DNA from 3 places in the Neomicrococcus aestuarii genome. Region 2 is predicted to be linked to each of the others. Evidence: predicted binding sites of a transcription regulator. Region 2 holds the regulator's gene; each other region holds the start of a gene.

Evidence for each region. Region 2 encodes LexA, which represses DNA repair genes until DNA is damaged. Its sites were predicted from a motif close to TCGAACANNTGTTCGA; they were not measured.
Region 1: a site for LexA is predicted at 3,860-3,875, ahead of HD598_RS02415 (HNH endonuclease signature motif containing protein). Genes of this name have one in related genera too.
Region 3: a site for LexA is predicted at 1,982-1,997, ahead of ruvA (Holliday junction branch migration protein RuvA). Genes of this name have one in related genera too.

The regions. Positions count from the first base shown of each region.
Region 1 covers NZ_JACHDR010000001.1:543,028-549,576, forward strand. Annotated here, with positions in the region: gene HD598_RS02395 (class I SAM-dependent methyltransferase) at 1-597, opposite strand, end outside; gene HD598_RS02400 (IMPACT family protein) at 603-1,295, opposite strand; gene coaE (dephospho-CoA kinase) at 1,313-1,966, shown strand; gene HD598_RS02410 (hypothetical protein) at 2,146-2,307, shown strand; gene HD598_RS02415 (HNH endonuclease signature motif containing protein) at 2,353-3,663, opposite strand; gene uvrB (excinuclease ABC subunit UvrB) at 4,216-6,297, shown strand.
Region 2 covers NZ_JACHDR010000001.1:359,048-369,174, reverse strand. Annotated here, with positions in the region: gene HD598_RS01660 (histidinol-phosphate transaminase) at 1-252, opposite strand, end outside; gene HD598_RS01655 (LysM peptidoglycan-binding domain-containing protein) at 461-868, opposite strand; gene lexA (transcriptional repressor LexA) at 1,165-1,920, shown strand; gene HD598_RS01645 (ATP-dependent DNA helicase) at 2,013-4,055, opposite strand; gene hflX (GTPase HflX) at 4,052-5,692, opposite strand; gene HD598_RS01635 (class I SAM-dependent methyltransferase) at 6,102-6,719, shown strand; gene dapF (diaminopimelate epimerase) at 6,800-7,756, opposite strand; gene miaA (tRNA (adenosine(37)-N6)-dimethylallyltransferase MiaA) at 7,762-8,670, opposite strand; gene miaB (tRNA (N6-isopentenyl adenosine(37)-C2)-methylthiotransferase MiaB) at 8,681-10,127, opposite strand, start outside.
Region 3 covers NZ_JACHDR010000001.1:789,561-796,109, reverse strand. Annotated here, with positions in the region: gene pdxT (pyridoxal 5'-phosphate synthase glutaminase subunit PdxT) at 1-606, shown strand, start outside; gene HD598_RS03505 (YebC/PmpR family DNA-binding transcriptional regulator) at 609-1,364, shown strand; gene ruvC (crossover junction endodeoxyribonuclease RuvC) at 1,369-1,956, shown strand; gene ruvA (Holliday junction branch migration protein RuvA) at 2,096-2,719, shown strand; gene ruvB (Holliday junction branch migration DNA helicase RuvB) at 2,719-3,786, shown strand; gene yajC (preprotein translocase subunit YajC) at 3,938-4,429, shown strand; gene secD (protein translocase subunit SecD) at 4,513-6,279, shown strand; gene secF (protein translocase subunit SecF) at 6,272-6,549, shown strand, end outside.

The DNA of each region.
Region 1 (6,549 bases), 180 kb from region 2:
GCGTCCCGCTCGTACCTCATTGAAATACTCGCCTAGCACGTCATTGATCGACAGCGTGAGGTATTTTTGCCGCCCTCCAACGAGCACCAACACGTCTGCGCTTGCGGCTAGAGCGGTGGCTTCGATTAATTGCCGTAGCTCGCTCAGAGAACGAGGTGCCTGAATGAGGATGACGACGGCGCCGCTCACCACCTCCTGTAGCTTCAGCTGTGTGGCAACAGGGGAAGGAAGGCCAAGTTGAGTCGCGTTGTTGCTGATTGCCTGTTCGCGTGAAAGGGAATCGTTCCAGGCTGTGATGGTCCAGTTGAGCGAGTTTCCTCGGGCGAACTGTTGGAGTGGCAAGGATAGTGCTCCAAAGCCGTCATTGAGCGTGACGATTCTAAGTTCGTCTTGCCCGTTGCTGCGCGTCAGCGCAGAGAGGATATCGGCTGTGTCGAGAAGCAGTTCATCGGTGGCATCAGAGCCTTGCAGATTGTCGGCCTCAGGTTCCGGCCACCGACTCAGAGCACTGAAATCGAAGTCCCTGGTGATTTCTCCCTGCGAAACGTCTTGGCCCAGAAGATCTAGGTTGTACATATCTTGTCCGCCATCAGTCACTGCGGTTACCTTCCCAGATCAATCCACGTAGATTCTCTTGCGTCCACTTGTGCGCTTCCCGAAGAAATACTCGCAACGACCTCATGTAGCCGGGAGATAGCCTCCGGTTCGTGGAATACTCCGACTTCTATTCGAACGCTATCGGCGCCGTAGCTGGTATCAAGTACTTCAATTCCGTGATTTCTTAGGCCAAAGTTCAGTCGACCTGCATCGGCTGCCGTGGTCAACACCGAGAACTTCTGCACAAGTGCCCGTTTATTCAGGGGCATTTCGTCCAGTACACGTGATACGGCCTCGGAATACGCCCGGACCAGTCCACCCGCTCCTAGTAACGTTCCTCCGAAGTACCTCACCACTACGACGAACACGTCACTGAGAGTGTTATTTCCATCAGGCATGGCTCGCTGGGTAATCGCGTCTAACATCGGCACCCCGGCGGTTCCCGAAGGCTCTCCATCATCAGAACTTCGTTGAATTTCCCGCTTCGAACCAATACTGAGGGCGCTGCAATGATGCCTGGCATCAAAGTGTGCACGGCGAATTCGGCCTAATAATTCGCGGGATTCATCTACGCTCTCAACTCGGTTGGCGTAAGCAATGAAACGGGATCGTTTGATGTCTATTTCGTGGATAGTCTCTGTGCTTTCCTTCGGCACCCAATACACATGCTGCGAGGCGACGGAGGTGGAAGAGGACATGCTCTAAAGTCTATTGAGTGAATACCGAATCGCAGACTAAGAAACGGTTGATGATTGGCCTCACCGGCGGCATAGCCTCTGGAAAATCTGCGGCAGCGCGTCGCTTTCAGAAACTTGGCGCCATATTGATCGACGCAGATCAGATTTCTCGTGACGTTGTTGCCAAGGGAACGCCGGCGCTTAAGGACATTGTCTCAAGTTTCGGTCCTGAGGTTCTCACGCCAGAAGGAACCCTAAATAGGCCAGTTCTGGGTGCAATAGTCTTCTCAGATGAGCAGAAACGGGAACAACTGAATGCGATTGTGCATCCTAGGGTCCGCGAAGAATCGGCACGCTTGATCTCGGCTGCTCCAGCCGGATCTGTCATCGTTCAAGACATCCCATTGTTGGTAGAGACGGGTCAGGAAAAGAGCTTTGACATCGTCGTAGTGGTTGAAGCGCCGATCGAGGAACGGATCCGGCGCATGACAGAGGACCGCGGAATGTCGAGGGAGGACGCGCTTGCTCGAATAAGTGCGCAGGCGTCAGACAGTGAGCGGGCGAAGATCGCCGATGTCATTCTCGACAATTCAGGTTCTCTAGAAGACCTAAAAGATTCCGTAGATCGTTTTTGGAACGAGCACGTAGCTAATGAGTCACCTGCTGGTGTCCAAAGGAGTGAAGATAGATGAGTCAACAACAGCCAATTATTCCGGGGCGGGGTACAGCTCCAGGGCCTTACAAATTGCAACGTATGAAGTGGGTTCGCCGCTTCGTCGTCGCAATGACCGTTTGCTGGGCGATTGCACTAGTCTTCTGGCTGCTGCTAGGTGGCAGAGCGGAATTTGTCTCGGGACAGAGCCCATATTCGATGACGGTAATCCTCAGCGGCATCTTGGCCGGTCTGGGAGTAATTTTTGCGGTTGCTGCAGCGCTCACGTTTGTTCAGAGCCTCTCCGGAGCCACCATGGAACGGCTCTCGGAGGGTCCACTGTTGAACCCTAATGGGAAGAAAAAGGGCACGCGTTGGTAGAGCTCAATGAGCATTACCGAGGCAACATTCCAGAAGTGACGCTTGCTAAGCAGCATCATTGAGTGACCGATAGGAGCGTCGGCGAAATGTTCTTGTCGGCGAATCGTCCAAACTTTCCCATGGGCGACTCTTCACACTGAGCCCAAACCTGTCCGTGATGGTCAGCTCACCGTTTTTTCCAGAGCGGATGCGCAGGTGACCCAGTGATTTGAGGCGATGGTGCTTTCTGCAGAGCAGAGCTAGGTTCTCCAAGGTTGTTTTCCCGCCATCTTGGGCTTCGTGCAAATGGTCGGCATCGCAGGATCGCCCGGGTCGCTGGCAACCGGGAACCCTGCAAAATCGATCCCGCCACAGTAACGCGTCTCGTTGTTCGCGACTCGGTTGATATGTATCAATTCCGTTCACCGATCCATTGAGCGGATCTTCGATGAGTCGGCGCCATACCGTTGCCCGTCGTGCCAGTTCCCTCGCAGAGTCCGGATCGATCGTTCCGAACCTCTCACCTTCAGCCCAACGGTTCTCCGGAGCGAGAGCGGCGGCCGGATTCTCATGGCTTTCCGGCAGGAGATTGGACGTTGCGGGCGCTCCCTGGACCCCGGTCAATACACTTGACGGGATCAGAACGGCAATTGTTGCAGAAATGCTCTCGAGCCATGATTCATCGGTAATCCATTCCGGTTCGCGACCTTGAGCTTCTTGAATTTCCTGCTCTTTACGGATTGCAGGACTCGGCAGAATGAGATTTAGGAAGGCATCGGTACGCGTTTCATCGGTAGATCGCGGATCCTTGGGATCCTTGAGCCGGGCTTGTTCTACTGCTTTGTCAAGTCGGCGCTGGAGTGCTTCAGCCGCAACGGTTGGTATGTAGGCGTTCACATATGACATTCCGTCGTCGCCGGACTGAATTGAGATGAAGCGGTTCTCTCGGGCAACTTTATGAGCAGCCGCTGGACTCTTGAGATGGTGTCTTTTTCGCCAGTTCTCAGCCAACTTCTTGACTTGCCAGGCGGTCTTTCCGGTGAGGCGACTCTCAAGGAAGGACGCAAGCTGATTTTTCATCGCCTCGACCTGTTCTTGCGCTGCCTTGACGTCGTTCTCAAATCGCGTGAGTTCGTCAGGGTGGTAGTTGCCCTGCTCATCGGGAAGAGGCGTATCAACAGGCGGCGGAGTGATCTTTTCAATCTCGTCGATCGCGTGCTCAACGGCCCGGCGCGGTACCTCACCAGCAGAAATCTTTTGCTGAAGCATGGGAAACACGTGAACTGCTGAATGCGCCCTGCGCATCAAGGCCGCCGCCTCGTACTCTGAAATATCTAGCTCTTGAGCCAAATGATAGGTGACTGCAAGCTCGGCCATTTGTCCCGGTCCCACGCCAGCGCGCACGGACGTAATCATGCCGGGGCGTGGCGGAATGGCGAGTCTCTCGAAGTTGAGGGTTCCTCGTTCGTTGAGTTGCGAGGAGTCACGAGCGCTTAGTTCAACGATCTCAGATGTGACACGGAAAATTTCGGCATCAGCTTGGCGGCGCGCCACCTCAGCCTGATGAAGAGAGTCGAACAGCTGCTCGAAGATTTCTGCGCTCATCGCGTCCTTGTCCGCAACGTCACCCTCAGTCGTCGCAGTAGAAGAGAGCGCACGGCTAGCGGCCTTTCCAGAAACAACGTTAGGCGCACCTCCAGATGCGACCTTAGATGCAACTCCAGACGCAACTTCGGGACCAGGCTCCCTCTCAGCCTGGCCCATTTCTTCCGCAGAGAATTCCTCTCGTGATTCCATGTACCCAGCCTGACTCGTCCAGCAGCCACTCCGAAAGCAACAGCACAAGAATGTGGACAACTTCCACCTCTGTTAGCGAAAACAGTCACCAGTGGGGGATCTACACAGGCACGGAGGCGTAGCCTTTTACACATGAGTCTTGCCCAACAGATCAATCGTGTAGTTGCACCCTTTGAGGTCATCAGCGAGTACCAGCCGGCCGGCGATCAGCCACAAGCCATCAAGGAACTTGCAGAGCGCGTCAACAACGGCGAGAAAGACGTCGTCCTTTTGGGCGCCACCGGTACCGGTAAGAGCGCAACGACGGCGTGGCTCATCGAGCAGATTCAACGCCCAACGCTTGTGATGGTCCAGAACAAGACCCTCGCGGCGCAGCTGGCTAATGAGTTCCGAGAACTCCTGCCGAATAACGCGGTGGAGTACTTCGTGAGCTACTACGACTACTACCAGCCAGAAGCGTACGTTCCCCAGACGGACACGTTCATTGAGAAGGATTCAAGCATCAACGAAGAAGTTGAGCGCTTGCGTCACTCGGCAACGAATGCGCTTCTCACGCGCCGGGATGTGGTGGTTGTCGCGACGGTCTCTTGCATCTACGGTCTCGGTACTCCGGAGGAGTACATCCGCGGAATGGTCACTCTGACCAAGGGCGCCGAGCTGAACCGTGATGACATGCTGCGGCAGTTCGTACAGATGCAATATTCGCGCAACGACATGGACTTCCACCGCGGCACCTTCCGGGTCCGTGGAGACACTGTGGAGATCATCCCGATGTACGAAGAGCAAGCCATCAGGATTGAGTTCTTCGGCGATGAGATCGAGAACATCTACACGCTTCATCCGCTCACTGGCGAGATCATTCGTGAAGAGCAGGAAATGTACGTGTTCCCGGCATCGCACTATGTCGCTGGAGCGGACCGTATGAACCGGGCGATCACCAGTATCGAGGATGAGCTCCAACAGAGGCTCAAGGAGTTCGAGAGCCAGAACAAGCTGGTGGAGGCTCAGCGCCTCAGAATGCGCACCACTTATGATCTCGAGATGATGCAGCAGATGGGTTTCTGCAACGGTATCGAGAACTATTCACGTCACATTGATGGTCGTCCGCAGGGTAGCGCGCCGCACTGTCTACTCGATTATTTCCCCGATGACTTTGTACTTGTTATCGATGAGTCCCACGTAACGGTTCCGCAGATCGGCGCCATGTATGAGGGTGACATGTCCCGCAAGCGCACCTTGGTGGAGCACGGCTTCCGACTCCCGAGCGCTATGGACAACCGTCCGCTCAAGTGGGATGAGTTCCTCGAGCGCATCGGACAGACGGTCTACTTGAGCGCCACGCCTGGAAAGTATGAGCTTGGCAAGGCTGACGGTGTGGTGCAGCAGATCATCCGCCCGACTGGCTTGGTTGATCCGGAGATCGTTGTGAAGCCCACGAAGGGCCAGATTGATGATCTGCTGGACGAGATTCGCACGCGTACGGACAAGAACGAACGTGTCTTGGTGACCACGTTGACCAAGCGCATGGCGGAAGATCTCACGGACTACCTCACGGAAAATGGTGTCAAGGTCCAATACCTGCACTCGGATGTGGACACGCTCCGACGCGTGGAGCTCTTGCGGGAGCTGCGCCTCGGAACGTTTGATGTCCTCGTAGGCATCAACTTGCTTCGCGAGGGCTTGGACCTTCCCGAAGTCAGCTTGGTGGCAATCCTTGACGCTGACAAGGAAGGCTTCCTTCGATCTGCAACGAGTCTTATCCAGACCATCGGTCGTGCGGCGCGTAACGTTTCGGGCGAAGTGCACATGTATGCGGACCGGATTACGGACTCGATGGCGAAAGCGATTGAGGAAACGAACCGTCGTCGTGAAATCCAGGTTGCGCACAACAAAGAGCACGGTATTGACCCGCAGCCGTTGCGCAAGAAGATCGCCGATATCACGGATCAGTTGGCGCGCGAGGATGCGGACACTCAAGAGCTGCTCGCGAAGAACAAGGGTTCAAAGTCGGCAAGTAAGGCCGCGGAGGGTATCCGTAAGGACGGCTTGGCTGCGGCACCGGCTGAGGATCTGGTGGATTTGATTGAGCAGATGTCGCAGCAGATGCATGGCGCTGCGGAAGAGCTTCAGTTCGAGCTCGCGGCCCGCTTGCGCGACGAAATTGCGGATCTGAAGAAGGAACTGCGCCAAATGCAGAAGGCGGGACACGCGTAGAAGGTGAGTTGCGTCGTCGTACTAAATATTGAAGGACGACGACGCAGCTCACCACCGCGCTCACCCTGCGGAAACGAGCGCAACGTGCGTGAACGTTAGTTAGCTAAGTCCCGCAATGAGCGGGTGGGTGTGTATGATTTTCAACAGCGTAGGGGAGTATCCCAATACTGCGAACGTCAGCACGCCGAGCCGGTTAGTCTTCACTGCCGAGCGGAGCCGGGCGCAGTAGCCGCATTCTTGCGGCGGAGAGAC
Region 2 (10,127 bases):
TGCGGCTGTTAGGTTGTGCCCCAAGTAGCCGGCCAGGCGTTCGCGTAGTTCTGAGAACTCGCGGTCCGGGTAGCGATTGAGGTTCGCAGCTGCTGCGCGCACGTCCTCGGCAATGGAATCACGTACTTCAACAGGAAGCGGATGAGTGTTCTCGTTGACGTTGAGCATGTTCGGCACGTCAAGCTGTGGCGCACCATACGGCTTCAGTCCGCGAAGGTTGTCCCGAAGCGGCAGACGTTCAAAAGGATCCATTGACTGATTCACCAGTCAATTCTAGGCAAAGACGAACAGCGGACCGGAATTTTGAGTCGTCATGACTGGAATGCACGTAGTGATATCTGTCGCTACACTGACTCCCGGCCGGCTCCAGGCCAGCCCCATTCCCCGCGGACCGACCTAGTTCCAGTGGTCCTAGTTCCAGTGGTCCTAGTTCCAGTGGCGTTCCAGTGGCGAAGTTCGGTTATGGGTGAACCGGAACGAAAATTTCCTGACCAACGCGCAAGGTCTTGCCATCGATGACGTTCAATTCCTGAATCTGTTCGATGGTTTCGCGGGGATCCTGACCTGGAGCCACTGCTTCAGCGATGCTCCACAAGGAGTCACCCTGCAAGACGGTGACCTGGACGGCGTCAACACTTGAAGGTGCCGTGGATCCTGCCAGCACGGGGCTGGTGAACAGCCCAACGAGCGCCAGCAAGGCGGCTGCCAAGGTCATGGACGGGATCCCGATGAACACCAGACGGCCCTTGCGGGTGAGTTGAAGCTTCGCCGGTCGCTGTGCCGTGCGAGGACGTGCTTTCGAAAAATCGGTCAACGACGAGCGGCCTGCAGTCGCGCGGAACGGCGATGAAATTGCGGCAATAGTCATTGTTCTCCCCTTCATTCTTTCGAAGACTTGGGCGACTTTTCGCCCCGCCTCGAATACTGCTTCGAAAACCTATAGAACATTTCTAGCACGTATCTTCGATGATTGTCGAGACACACTCGAACAAATCTTTCAAAGACGTGCGCAGGTACCGTAGTGTTAGTGCAACGGAAGCTGCTAGAACTAGTGTCCTCACGGGTACTGACACTTAGAACATAGATTCCGAATTCAGCAGGCAAACTCGGGGACTTTCGTCAAAAGATGGAACGTCAATCGACGGCAAGAGACGGGACCGGAACATGACACGGCGGACAATGACCAAGATTCAGGAACGTGCCAACGCGCACTTCCCAGGACTCACCAGTCGGCAGCTTCAGATCGTTGATGTCATTCATCGTTTGATCGAAGAAAACAGCTACCCTCCCACCATGCGAGAGATCGGCGACGCCGCCGGACTAGCATCGCTTTCCAGCGTGACCTATCAGCTTGCACAGCTCGAGCAGCGTGGAGTCATCCGTCGTGACCCTAACCGTCCCCGTGCTATCGAATTGCTGATCGAAAAGGTCGAGGCTAAGAAGTGGGCTGAAGAGCAAAAAGCTTTCGCCAAGGAATCCTCGGTCCAGAACTCTGATACGTCCGCCTCTATACCTGAAGGCCGCACCGTTTTCGTAGATAACGACGATCTCGTCGCCGTTCCGCTCGTGGGACGTATCGCCGCCGGCGGACCAATTCTTGCCGAGCAGTCGGTGGAAGACACCATGCTCTTGCCGCGAGTTCTCACCGGTCAAGGCGAACTCTTCATGCTGAAGGTCGCTGGCGACTCAATGATCGACGCCGCCATTGCGGACGGTGACTGGGTAGTTGTTCGTCGCCAGAACTCCGCCAATAACGGAGACATTGTTGCGGCTCTGCTGGACGATGAAGCCACGGTCAAGACGTTCCGTCAGCGCGATGGTCACACGTGGCTTTTGCCGCAGAACACGAACTACGAACCGATTTTGGGCGATCACGCCACCATCATGGGTCGCGTGGTTTCCGTCCTACGCGCTATCTAGCTCGCAGCAATCCGTGTTTCATTTCTAATTTCGTTTCTCAGCGGTCTTTACTGAGCGGTCTTTACTGAGCGGTCGCTTCGAAAGGGTCGCTTCTAAGCGGTCGTCGCCTGATTCTTGGCGGCGGCCGCTAGTCGTTTAAGGACACCCGTCACGACGTCGGGATCCGTGGTGGACCACATTGGCGGCAGGGACGCCTTGATGAACCCTCCATAGCGCCGGCTGACGAGACGAGAATCCAAGATTGCGACGACGCCACGATCATCCGTGGAACGAATCAGACGGCCAGCACCCTGCGCCAGCTTAGTGGCCGCGCTACTGACGGACACGCTCATAAAGCCGCTGCCACCGCGACGATCAACGTCCTGTGTGCGTGCCTTCACGAGGGGTTCGTCGGGGCGCGGGAACGGAATTCGGTCAATGATGACAAGTCGGCATGAGGTGCCCGGGACGTCAACGCCTTGCCACAAGGACATGGTGCCGAAGAGACACGTAGCTTCATTCTCAGAGAACTCTTCGACGAGTGCCTTCATGCTCGATTCGCCTTGGCACAAAATGTCATAGTCCACGCGACGCCGCAGTTCTTCGGCGGCTTCTTCGGCCGCTCGGCGGGAGGAGAAGAGGGCGAGCGTTCCGCCTTCGGAGGCGTTGATCAATCGCTCGATCTCGTCGTATGTGCGTGGGTTGACGTCTCGCGAGGGTGCGTCAAGGTGCTTCGCCACGTAGAGGACACCCTGCTTGGAGTAGTCAAACGGGCTGCCGACGTCGATTCCGGACCACGACGGCGCACCATCGCCTCTGAGCCCAAGGTTTCCGGCGGCGGTATCGAACGCCGCGCCAATCGCTAGCGTTGCGCTCGTGAGCACGACGGTACGATCTGCGAAGAGCCCCTCCCTCAGTTGCATTCCCACAGAAAGTGGGGCGACGTGCAGAACTGCGGGGGAATCTTCTGATGCGGACTGGTACCCACTACCAGGCACAAACTCGCGCGGGCGAGCCGCCCACACGACGTCGTACTGGGGAGAAGCTTCCAAGAGACGCTCGGCTTGTTCCACGATGTACATGATCTGCGACTTCGCCATCTGCATGGCTCCGTCCGGATTCGCAGAGTCAATCTTGATATCCGAGGCAACCACGCGGGCGGCCTCCCGCACCATGGTGAGCGCTTCTCGTTGCTCCTCGGTAATACCGCGTGGCAAAAGACCATCAGACACGCTAGAGACGGATTCCTCGAAGGCTCTATTGGCTCGTTCGAGTGGCTCCACAATGACTTTGGCGTGCTTGCGTGCCGCACTGGCAGCCGCGGAGATCGTGGCGACGGACAGCGGCTTGGTCACCGAATTGGTGACACGATCCTCGAGCTCGTGGGCTTCATCCACCACCACAATGTCGAACTCTGGCAGGACGGCAAGACCTTCGAAAGCGGCGATCGCCAAGAGCGCGTGGTTGGTGACCACAATGTCGGCTTGCGCAGCCTTTTTACGGGCCAACTCGCTGAAACACTCTTCCGCCATAGGGCAGCGTTGCGACCCTAGGCACTCGATCGCGCTGACGGACACCTGGCGCCAGGCCTTGTCCGAGACGCCGGGCGTCAACTCGTCGCGGTCACCGGTTTCGGTGTCTTCAGCCCAATCCCGCAAACGAACAATTTCTTGCCCCAGAGCGCTCGAAGGCGAGGCAGCTTGATGGGGAGCGGCGGCCGCACCGTCGGCCCAATCGAACAGCGCATCCGTGGGCTCCTCCGGGTATCCCCCGCCCAGCTTGTGCTTGCACACGTAGTTGGAGCGGCCCTTCAGCAGGACCGCATCCACGGGACGAGGTAACTCGGGTTCCAGGTTCTTCAAGAGCCGCGGAAGGTCACGGCCCACAATCTGGCTTTGGAGCGCCAGAGTAGCGGTGGAGATGATGATGGGCTTCTCGGCGCTGAGCGAGTGATAAATCGAGGGCACCAGGTACCCCAAAGACTTTCCCGTTCCGGTGCCGGCCTGGACCAAAAGGTGCCCACCCTTTTCAAAGGATTCGATCACCTTTTGGGCCATTTCGTGTTGCCCGGAACGCGCTTGCCCGCCCATTTTGGACACGGCAAGCGTCAGCAGTTCATCAACGCGCTCGGCGCCGTTCAGCTCCTCATCGATCATGCTTGGGTAGCGCCCTCCGAAGGAGTTACCACAAAGGGTTCCAGCTCGGCCGCAAAGTCCTGGCGCACCTTGATATGCATGCGAGTACCCTCCTCCACGTGATCCATGGCGATAATTTCCGCCGATTGCTCGTGCAGACGGCTGACCAAGTCACCACGCTGATACGGAATCACCACATCCAGCTCCACGCCGGGACGTGGAATGGACTCGGACACTTCCTGAAGAAGCTCCTCGATTCCGTAACCGGTTCGAGCCGAAACCACCATAGTGCGCGGTTCGCGGTTCTTGATGCGCTCGAGCACATAAGGATCCGCGGCATCGGCCTTATTCAGGACAATGACCTCCGGGATGTTCTGTGCATCGATGTCCCGAAGCACTTCGCGAACAGCACGAATCTGTCCTTCCGGATCCGGGTGCGATCCATCCACGACGTGAAGAATCAGGTCAGAATCCCCGATTTCCTCAAGCGTGGAACGGAAGGCCTCGACCAGCTGCGTGGGCAAGGAACGCACGAAACCGACGGTGTCGGTGAGCGTGTATTCAATACCGTCCTCCGTCTGCGTCCTACGAACCGTGGGATCCAAGGTTGCGAAGAGCGCGTTCTCCACAAGGACGCCAGCATTGGTCAATCGGTTCAGCACCGAGGACTTGCCTGCGTTCGTATAGCCCGCGATGGCAACAGACGGAACATCGTTGCGCTTACGGTTGGCTCGCTTAGCTTCGCGAGCCGGTTTCATGGCTTGGATTTCGCGGCGCAGTTTCGCCATGCGGGTTCTAATACGACGACGATCGAGCTCGATTTTCGTTTCACCCGGGCCACGAGAACCAATGCCGCCCCCAGCAGCACCAACACGACCACCGGCCTGCCGGGACATCGATTCACCCCAACCACGCAAACGTGGCAAGAGGTATTCGAGCTGCGCGAGTTCCACTTGGGCGCGACCTTCACGGCTCTTCGCATGCTGCGCGAAGATGTCCAAGATCAATGCCGTGCGGTCAATAACTTTGACCTTGACGATGTCTTCGAGGGCACGTCGTTGTGAAGGAGCCAGCTCCGAGTCAATGACCACGGTATCCGCGCCTTCGGCGGCGACGATCTCTCGCAGTTCCTGCGCTTTACCTGAGCCCAAGAACGTTCCTGGGTCCGGCTTCATGCGCCGCTGCAAAAGTCCATCGAGAACTTCCGAACCCGCCGTCTCCGCGAGAGCAGCGAGTTCGCGCAAGGAATTCTCCGCGTCCTCGATGGTGCCATCGGACCAAATACCGGCAAGCACCACGCGCTCGAGGCGCAACTGGCGGTATTCAACTTCGGTGACGTCTTCAAGTTCGGTGGACAGACCGGCGACGCGACGCAAGGCGCGACGTTCCGCAAGATCTTGCTGATCGCCGTCCCATTCGGAGTGCTCGCGATCAAGACTGGACAGCGCTTGAGCGCGCCCGCGCGACAGCGCCGACGACGTTCCGCCGAGCTCTTCGCCGTCCTCCGGGGAATGTCCGGAACCGTCCTGCGAAGGCGAGGCTGCGTCGTCGTGCGCCAAAATCCGGTCAATAACGGCCTGGATTTCGCGTTCGGATTTCTCAGCGGCTTCCTGCGCGGCCTGAGAATCCGACTGATGTGATGAATTGTGGGAGGTCATGGAGTCCTTCGTGATACTGCATTTCAGGATACCGGCGTGCGTGATTTCTGTACTGATGACAACGCGACTGGCGGCAGATAAATGCCCTGAATGAATGCGTGAATAGATGCGATGGTCTGGTGAAAATGGGGGCCCAACGCGCGAACTTCCTGAAGCCGACAAACAGCGTCAACGCTGTCAGAGAGCTCAGAGAAAGTGACATCTCCCGTCATGGGAGGAATGTGAACGTGCGCCGGAGGCGGCGCACATGACTGCGGCGCCGCGCTAACCTACGAATCGGATGCGGGTGTATACGCGCTGAGTCAAAATCATAGAGAAAACTCTATCACTCGGCTCGCGAGGCCGTCCAACCTCGTTGTTCGCTCTCGGCGAGGCCATTCTGGTGCCTGTGAGCTAATCTGAAACAGCTATGAGTCAGGAACACTATTTCTCGGATCAACCGAACACGCCCGAAAAGCGCCGCACCATCACCGTTGAGCTCAGCGATACGCACCGCGTGAGCGTCGCAACCTCCAACGGCATCTTCTCCCCCGCCGGCGTGGACAAGGGCACTGCCATCCTGCTCAAGCACGCGCCGAAGCCGCCGGCGGACGGCACCTTCTTGGACATCGGCTGCGGTTGGGGACCCATCACGTTGCGGATGGCCCTCGAGTCGCCCGCAGCCACCGTGTACGGCATTGACGTCAACGAACGCTCGCGCCAGCTCACCGCGGATAACGCACAATCGTTGGGACTAACCAACGTGGTAGTGCACTCTCCGGAGTCGCTGCCGGAGGATGTCACTTTCGACCTCATTTGGTCCAATCCGCCCATTCGCGTGGGCAAGGACGTCCTTCACTCGATCATGCAGCAGTGGCTGCCGCGGCTCACCGTTGGCGGCATCGCCTACTTAGTAGTGCAGAAGAACCTCGGGGCGGATTCACTCCAGACGTGGCTGGCCGGGATGTTGGGCGCATCATACAAGGTTGATCGCCTCACCACGGATAAGGGTTTCCGGATTCTTTCGGTTCAGCGCCGAAGCGCCTGAAGTCCACAGGAAGTTGCCGCTACAGGAAGTTGCCGCGCGCGGCGAGGCGAGACCCTATAGAGACTCGCCTCTGGCGACGTTTAAGCGTTTCCGGCAATCACTCCGCGGGCCACAATCTGCGCAGGACCACTCAGTTCCACGTGCTCTGAACCGTCCGGGGACGGAATGAACTTCACTACTACCGTGCCGCCCGGAACATTCACGTTCCATTCGCTGGCCTGATTCTGATCCGGAGTGTTTCCGGCAGCCCAGTGGCGCGTCGCCACCACGGCAGCGCAAGCGCCTGTGCCGCAGGACTGCGTCTCGCCGACGCCGCGTTCGTGAACGCGCATAGCGATATTTCCGACCCCGTGGGACACCAGCGGTTCGGCGGGCACCACGAATTCGACGTTCGTTCCGTGCGGTGGTAGCGGACGGACACTCGGGATACGGGTGAGGTCCAGATCTTGGAGCTCGTCTTCATCAGCAAGCGCGACGACTGTATGCGGGTTGCCCATGGAAACGCTCAGCGCCGGACGGTCCACGTCCAGACCGCGCGTCTGCACGAGGGAATCAATGGCTTTTTCCTCGGCCGCCTCAGGGAAGATGAACTCCCAGGGTCCCATGTCCACGGAGAATCCGTTGTCGGTGCGCACCACGTGCTTGACGCCGGCACGCGTTCCGATGGTGAGGGCGTCACCGTGCTCGAGGGTTACGTGGCCCTGAGCGATCAGAAAGGCCACGAAGACGCGGACGCCGTTTCCGCACATTTCCGCGATGCTTCCGTCACCGTTGCGGTAATCCATGAACCATTCGGCGCGGTCATCTTCGTTGAGGATCTCGGCACCTTCGGCAATATCGGCCGAACGCACAGCACGAATCAGACCGTCTCCACCAATTCCCCGGTGTCGATCACACAGGGCGGCAACAGCGGTCGCATCGATGGTGATGGCGCCTTCGGGATCATCCACCAGCACGAAGTCGTTACCGGTGCCGTGGCCTTTCGCGTAGGCGAGACCGGCGAGTTGGTTCAGGGCGTGCTCTGGAGCGGCAATCATGCCCATCATTTTAGCCATGTCACCCGGGGATCCGCTTTAAACCAGGTCACTTGTCGGCGTGCGAATTGTCGCGTTGCCACGATGGTTGATTCAATCGCTTGATCCGCGGTCAGCTCACCGTCGATGACTTTGAGGAACTGCTGATAGCCAATCGCGTGGCTCGCAGTGCGCCCCTCGCGTAAGCCGCGCGCGTCAAGCCGTTTCACTTCGTCGAGCAATCCGGCATCCACCATGCGATGAACGCGAAGCGCCAACCGCTCATGCAGCACGGGCCTTTTCAGGTCCACACCGATCTGCACGGTGTCACGCACGTATTGACGTTGGGGCATGTAGGAGGTGAATGGCCGGCCGGTCAGCTGGAAGACCTCGAGGGCGCGGATGATGCGTCGCTCGTCGTTGACGCGTTGCGCTGATTCCGGATCAACGCGTTCAAGCTCCGCAACCAGCGAGACAATTCCCTCGGCTTTCGCGCGATTCTCTAGAGCTTCGCGCAGTTGAGGATCCGTAGGCGGGAATTCGAGGCTGTCGATCGCCGCCCGCACGTAAAGGCCGGAACCGCCTGCAAGGACGGCACGCTTTCCGCGCGAGAGAATGACATCAATCGTCTCGCGGGCGGCCGTTTGGAAATCCGCAACGGAGGCTTCCTCCGTCACGTCCATGATGTCCAGAAGGTGGTGCGGGATCCCCCGGCGTTCCGCAACGCTCAGTTTCGCGGTGCCAATATCCATGCCGCGGTAAAACTGCATGGAATCGGTGTTGACCACTTCACCGTTGAATCGTTCGGCAATATCCAGGGACAGGTCTGACTTGCCGGTGCCGGTTGGTCCCACAATGACGACGACGCAGCTTGGGTCCCGCTCAATCCGCTCAGTGAGTTGCGGCGTCAGGTCCCATGCCGTGAGATCACTGGACATGCTCCTACGCCTACTTGCGAATCGGCAAAGTGGGCAGACCGAGAGAAACCTTGCCCGGTGCTCCCGCGGAGGCGGTACTGCCAGAGCTTGGGACGCCGCACGAGTCGGCCTGAGCACGGTCCCAAGCATCCCCAGCACGGGTGCGACGCAACTGGTAGTCCTCAAGGGTTGCCGGATCCGCTACCAAGTGGAAGGCCGCGGCCCGAGTGATGGTGGTGGTGACCATGTCGCCGGGACGTGGCACTTCGGCGCCTTCTGGAACACTGAAGTGCACCAGTCGCTGATCGCGCGAACGCCCGCTGAGCCGGTGGGTTTGCTCGGCTTTACGGCCGTTGTTCTCCGTCACCAAGATTTCAACACGCGTGCCCACTTGGCGCTGGTTCTCTTCGGCGGAGATGCGGTCTTGAAGCGCGGTGAGGCGTTCGTAGCGTTCCTGCACCACTTCCTTGGGAAGCTGCCCCTCCATGGTTGCTGCGGGAGTGCCCGGACGCTTGGAGTATTGGAACGTGAAAGCGCTCGAGAAACGGGAGGCTTCAACAACATCCAGAGTGTCCTGGAAGTCTTGTTCTGTTTCGCCGGGGAATCCCACAATGATGTCCGTGGTGATGGCCGCGTGCGGGATGCGTTCGCGGACCTTGTCCAGAATTCCCAAGAACTTCTTGGAGCGGTAGGAACGACGCATGTCCTTGAGGATTTTGTCGCTACCGGACTGCAGTGGCATGTGTAGCTGGGGCATGACGTTGGGCGTCTCTGCCATGGCGTCAATAACGTCGTCGGTGAAAGCTGCCGGGTGAGGGCTGGTGAAGCGAACTCGCTCGAGTCCCTCGATTTCGCCGCACGCGCGCAAGAGCTTGCTGAAGGCTTGGCGGTCGCCGAATTCAACACCGTAGGAGTTGACGTTTTGACCCAAGAGGGTGATTTCTACGACGCCGTCGTCTACGAGAGCCTGGATTTCGGCCAGAATGTCGCCCGGGCGACGGTCGCGTTCCTTGCCGCGCAAGGACGGGACGATGCAGAACGTGCAGGTGTTGTTGCAGCCCACGGAGATGGAGACCCAGCCCGAATGAGCCGAGTCGCGCTTGGTAGGCAGCGTCGACGGGAACACCTCGAGGGATTCGAGGATCTCGAGCTGCGCTTCGTTATTGTGGCGAGCGCGTTCCAGCAGCACTGGAAGTGCACCGATGTTGTGGGTGCCAAAGACGACGTCCACCCACGGCGCCTTCTTCAGGATGGTGTCCCGGTCCTTCTGCGCTAGGCAACCGCCGACGGCGATCTGCATGTTCGGACGCTCTCGCTTGAGCGGGGCCAGCATGCCCAGGTTTCCATAGAGCTTGTTGTCTGCGTTCTCGCGAACAGCACAGGTGTTGAAGACGACGACGTCCGCGACACCGTCTTCTGGATCACCCACGGTGAGGCCGGCGTCTTCCAAAAGACCGGACACGCGCTCAGAGTCGTGA
Region 3 (6,549 bases), 430 kb from region 2:
ATTGGAGTACTTGCCCTGCAGGGCGATTTTCGCGAACACCTTCGCGCGATTGACGATTTAGGACAATCCAGCGTGCCGGTGCGGCGCGCGCGGGAACTCACCGGACTCGACGGACTGATCATCCCCGGCGGAGAATCCACCGCGATCGACAAGTTAGCCCGTTCCTTCGACATTGCGCAGCCCATCAAAGACGCGATCGCAGACGGTCTTCCCGTTTACGGCTCTTGCGCCGGATTGATCATGCTGGCCGATCACATTGTGGATCCCGCCCACGATCTCAAGGGAAACCCGCAACAGACGTTCGGCGGAATCGATATGTCCGTGCGCCGAAATGCCTTTGGACGCCAAGTGGATTCATTTGAAGAAGACATTGACTTCAAGGGACTCAGCGAACCCCTCAAGGCAGTCTTTATCCGTGCGCCATGGGTGGAACGTGTGGGAGAGAACGTAGAAATCCTCGCTAGCGTCCCGGTGCCCGCGCTGGATGCTACTAGAATTGTCGCAGTCCGTTCGCGGAATCTGCTCGCGACGAGCTTCCATCCTGAAGTTTCGGGGGAGCGCCGCGTTCACGAATTGTTCATCAAGATCATACGAGGGGAAGCTTAGGCATGTCAGGCCATTCCAAATGGGCAACCACTAAGCACAAGAAAGCTGTCATCGACGCCAAGCGCGCCAAGTCTTTCGCCAAGCTCATCAAGAACATCGAAGTTGCTGCTCGCGCCGGTGGCGCAGATATGTCCGGCAACCCTGCTCTGGAACTTGCCGTTTCTAAGGCTAAAAAGACTTCTGTGCCCAATGACAACATTGACCGCGCGATCAAGCGTGGTGCCGGTCTGACCGGTGAGTCTATTGACTACCAAGAGATCATGTACGAAGCACGTGGCCCACAGGGCTCCGCACTTCTTATTGAGTGTTTGACGGATAACAAGAACCGCGCCGCCTCTGAGGTGCGCCTTGCCGTGACCCGTAACGGTGGATCGATCGCCGATCCAGGTTCCGTTTCTTATCAGTTCACCCGCAAGGGCGTCGTGAACTTGCCGAAGAACGAGCTCACCGAAGATGACCTTCTCATGGCTGTGCTTGAAGCCGGCGCTGAAGAGGTCAAGGACTCCGGAGAGAACTTCGAAGTTCACTCCGAGCCACAGGATCTGCGTGCCGTGGTGTCTAGCCTCGAAGAAGCTGGCATCGAGTACGAGACCGACGAAGTTGAATTCGTCTCCTCCATGCAGGTTGAACTCGATGCAGATTCTGCTCGCAAGTTCCTCAAGCTGGCGGACGCGTTGGAAGACTTGGATGACGTGCAGAACGTCTACTCCAACGTAGACATCTCCGCTGACGTCATGGCCGAGCTGGACGAAGACTAACCCAGTGACCCTTCGAGTAGTCGGGGTGGACCCCGGCCTTACTCGCTGCGGTTTAGCGTGCGTCGACGTGGAAACGAATCGGCGCACGCAACTGGTCGGCGTGACCGTCATTGGCACTACCGCCGATCAGCCGCTCGACGAGCGACTTTTGAGGATTGACCAAGGGATTGAAGCCTGGCTTGATCAGTACAAGCCAGACGTGGTGGCCATCGAGCGCGTGTTCGCCTCAACGAATGTCTCTACCGTCATGGGTACGGCACAAGCCTCAGGCATTGTGATTGCCGCAGCCGCGCGTCGTCGTATTCCCGTAGCCCTGCACACCCCCACGGAGGTGAAAGCCGCTGTCACCGGCAGCGGCCAAGCCTCGAAGGATGCGGTGGGCAAGATGGTGACCAAGATTCTGCGGTTGACCGAAGTCCCGAAACCCGCGGACGCAGCCGACGCCATTGCCCTGGCGATCACGCACGGGTGGCGCGGTGCAGCGCCGGGCTCCCAAGCCAGCGCGTCCTCGCACTCCGCTAGCGCCCTCACGCCCGCGCAAAAGGCCTGGGCGGCCGCTGAAGCGACGGCACGCCGAACCCGCTCTCGCTAAAAGCACTCATCATCGAGTACGGTTTTCGTAGATGTGTTCTAAAGGTTGTTGAGTTCTACCTGTTCTGAAGTCGCTTCAGTGCGCACAGCTTGTTGAAGGCGCAGAAAAGTGAAAACTCAGCACAGTGAAAGGTGAAGGCGTGATTGCAACTCTGACGGGAACGGTTACCCATGTTGGTTTGTCACATGTGGTGATCGACGTCAACGGCTTCGGAATGCTAGTGCATTCAGTTCCGAGCACGCTCGCCGCACTCACGGTGGGCGAGGTAGCCACGCTGCACACCCACATGGTGGTCCGCGAAGACTCCATGAATCTGTACGGTTTCGCGGATGGGGGATCGCGCGATGTTTTTGAGGTCCTCATTAGCGTCTCCGGCGTAGGCCCACGCATTGGCTTGGCAATCCTCGCGGTACATTCAGCCGAAGCCGTGCGTATTGCCACCACCACCAAGGACGTCACCGCGTTCACGAAGGTTCCCGGTATTGGCCCCAAAGGAGCCCAGCGCATTGTGCTGGAGCTTGCCGGCAAGCTCGCACCGACGGGCGAGGACGAAGGCATCGTTTCTGTCGTCGTGGGGGAGAACCCATGGGAGCCACAAGTTACCGAGGCGCTCGTGGGACTGGGCTGGTCGGAAAAGGACGCCAAGCGCATGCTGGCAAAGTTCCCGGAGACGGAGCCTGAGATTGCCGAGCGCGGGTCCGTCCCAGAAATTCTTCGCGCAGTGTTGCGTACCCTGGGTAACTCCGCAACAGGACGCAACTGATGAGCGACGAAGTACCGTTGACAGCCTCTGGCGCCGAACCAGAAGAACGAGTAATTGAAGCTGCGCTTCGACCTAAGAATCTGGACGACTTCGTGGGTCAGCCCCGCGTTCGCAAACAGCTCTCACTGGTGTTGGAAGCCTCCAAGATTCGTGAGCGCGTCGCCGATCACGTGTTGCTCTCCGGCCCTCCCGGCCTGGGCAAAACCACGCTGGCCATGATCATCGCCGCCGAAATGAACGCGCCACTGCGCATCTCTTCGGGACCGGCCATCCAGCACGCCGGAGACCTAGCGGCTATCTTGTCTTCCCTGAGCGAAGGCGAAGTGCTCTTTCTGGACGAAATTCACCGTATGAGCCGTCCCGCTGAGGAAATGCTCTATATGGCCATGGAAGATTTCCGCGTCGACATTGTGGTGGGTAAGGGCGCCGGCGCTACCGCCATCCCGCTGGACCTTCCACCGTTCACGCTCGTCGGTGCCACCACGCGCGCTGGCCTACTACCTGGCCCGCTCCGTGACCGCTTTGGCTTCACCGGACACCTCGAGTTCTATTCGGTTCCCGAGCTTGAACTGGTATTGCGCCGTTCCGCCATGCTCATGGATTTGAAAGTGAACTCCGCGGGCTTCTATGAAGTGGCCTCCCGCTCCCGCGGAACGCCCCGTATCGCCAACCGCCTCTTGCGCCGCGTGCGTGACTGGGCGCTTGTGCACGGGATTGAACAGATTGATGCGCGTGCGGCCTCCGCAGCATTGGATATGTACGAAGTCGACGCGAAGGGACTGGATCGGCTGGACCGGGCCGTCCTGCATGCTCTGTGCACCAAGTTCGGTGGCGGACCTGTGGGTCTGTCCACGCTTGCCATCGCGGTAGGCGAGGAAACGGAAACGGTTGAAACCGTGGCCGAACCGTTCCTGGTGCGTGAAGGATTACTGGGCCGCACCCCGCGCGGGCGCATCGCGACCCCGCAAGCGTGGGAGCACCTCGGTCTGACCATGCCGAAGGATGCCATCCTGTCCGGGCAGACCTATATTTCCTTCGACGACGACCAAGCCGAAGCGGAAGACTAAGGCGAGCTGCGTCGTCGTCCTCCGTGAGCCGTGGAGGGTTCGTTAAGGTGTGACCTATAGAATGGCCACGGCCGTACTCTGCATGTGACCCCAAACTCACGCGCATCTGACCGTAACGGCTCGCCGACGATAGACGAATAGGTACAAATTCTTGACTTCCCTGATGGTGGCGCCTCTCGCCGTTGTAGCCCAAGCTTCCACGACCCAAGCAACCGGCTTTGATCCGTTCACGCTGGTGCTGTTCGCGGCTTTGGCACTGATGATTTTCATGATGTTCCGCGGCCGCAAGAAGGCTCGTGAGGCACAGGAGAAGATCAAGTCCAGCCTTGCCCCCGGCGCTACGGTCATGACCACCTTCGGTCTGTTCGGTACCGTCGTTTCGATTGACGAGGCCGGCAACAAGGTAGAGCTGGAGCTTTCGCCAGGTAACTTCGCTACCGTGCACACGCAAGCGGTGGGCCAGGTTGTCACCCCAGATGAGGTTGTTGCTGAGGAATCCACCGAGAACGTTGTGGTTCCCGATGACGCTTCCTCGATCACCCCGCAGCCACGAGTTGAGGACTCCACGCCTTCCGCGACGGAGACCCAGGCTACGGATGGCGTGATTGACGATTCGCGTCGCGACGGCGAAAACAAGGCCTAAATTTCTCTGAGAATCGAGCGCACTAGAGTGTTGAACCCAACCACTAGTGCGCTCGATTCCGTCACTGTGAAAGTTGTTGTTAGATGGCATTGACTCAACCAGTCCGCCACGCGCGTGCCGGACTTATATGGTTGGCGATCATCCACGTACTGCTGGGCGGACTGCTCGCAGCGGGTGTATTCACTAACCAGACCACGTGGGCTCCCAAGCTCGCACTCGATCTTGAAGGTGGCACCCAGATGATTCTGGCGCCGCGCGTTCAAGGCGACTCCCAAATTTCCCAAGAGCAGCTGGACCAGGCCGTGGAAATCATCCGCCAGCGCGTGGATGGAACAGGTGTTTCGGAAGCCGAAATCACCACCCAGTCCGGGCGCAACGTGGTTGTTTCCATGCCGGGCACTCCGGACGCCAAGACTCGTGAGCTGATCCAAGCCTCCGCGAACATGGAGTTCCGCCCCGTCATCACGGGTGCACCATGGACGGCCACCGCGGCAGCTGACCGCACCGCAGACGCAGACATTCCTGCACCCACCGCGGAACCGGCCAACGCCTCTGATACCAACTGGATCACCAAGGCGCTGTACAAGAAGTTTGAGGCGTACGATTGCCCCACCGAACTCGCGAGCGCTGAACGCCCCGAGAATGATCCTGCCAAGCCTGCCATCACGTGTGACCCAGGTACGCAGTACAAGTACATTGTGGGACCGGTAGAAGTTCCCGGCACGGACATTTCCGATGCCTCCTTCGGCATGGCCAACAACTCCCAGGGTATTAGCACGGGCCAGTGGGCCGTGAACCTCGAGTTCAACTCTGAGGGTGCAGACAAGTTCCGCCAGGTGACCGAGCGTTTGGTCTCCGCCACCGGCTTCCAGAACCAGTTCGCAATCCTTCTTGATGGCGTAGTGCTTTCCGCTCCAACGGCCAATGCAGTCATCGCTGACGGCCGCGCGCAGATCACCGGTAGCTTCACGGAAGAGTCCGCCCGAGCGCTCTCTGAGCAGCTGAAGTACGGCGCCCTTCCTATTAGCTTCGAGATCCAGTCTGAGCAGCAGATCTCTGCAACGCTTGGTCAGGATCAGCTCAAGATGGGTCTGATCGCCGGCATTATCGGTTTGGCGCTGGTCGCGATCTACTCGCTCTTCCAGTACCGCGCGCTGGGCTTCGTCACGATCCTCTCGCTCATCATCGCGGGTGTGCTGACGTACTTGGCCATCGCGATTCTTGGCTGGGTCCAGAACTACCGCCTCTCACTCGCTGGCGTCGCCGGCATCATCGTGGCCATTGGTTTGACCGCGGACTCGTTCATCGTGTACTTCGAACGCGTCAGGGATGAGTTGCGAAGCGGTAGACCGCTCACCGCCGCGGTTGAAGTGGGTTGGGATCGTGCACGCCGCACCATCCTGGCTTCGAAGGCCGTGAACCTTTTGGCCGCCGTGGTGCTGTACATCGTGGCCGTGGGCAATGTGCGCGGCTTCGCGTTCACGCTCGGCTTGACCGCGATCGCCGACCTCATTGTGGTCTTCCTCTTCACGCACCCCATGCTGCAGTTGCTGGCCCGCACCAAGTTCTTTGGCGAGGGACACCCGCTCTCCGGTATGGATCCGCGCTTGCTTGGCGTCGAACCGTTCTATCAGGGTGCGGGCAAGTTCCGCAGCCCGGCTACGGAGGGTGTCGCTAGTGCAGATAGCCAGGACGACGACGCAGCTAACGGCTCGCAGCGATCGTTGCGCGACGTACGCAAAGCGGAACGCAACGGCGAACGCTTGACGATTGCAGAGCGCCGTCGTCTTCAAGACAACTCTTCCGTCACTACCGGTGACGACAAGGGACAGGGGGCCGACAATGCCTAATCTCGCACAGTGGGGTAACGACCTCCACTCGGGCAAAAAGTCCTACCCGTTTATTCAGAAGCGCAAGCTCTGGTTCATCATCACGTTAGTGCTCGTGGCGTTGTCCATTGCAGTGCCACTGATCAAGGGCGGGTTCAACCTCGGTATTGATTTCCGTGGTGGTTCTGAGTTCACCATCTCGCAGGTCCAGAGCACGGATGTTGCGCCCGGTGAGGAAGCCGTTCACGCGGTGGCTGCCGATGTTGAGCCGCACGTGACCAACATTGCTCC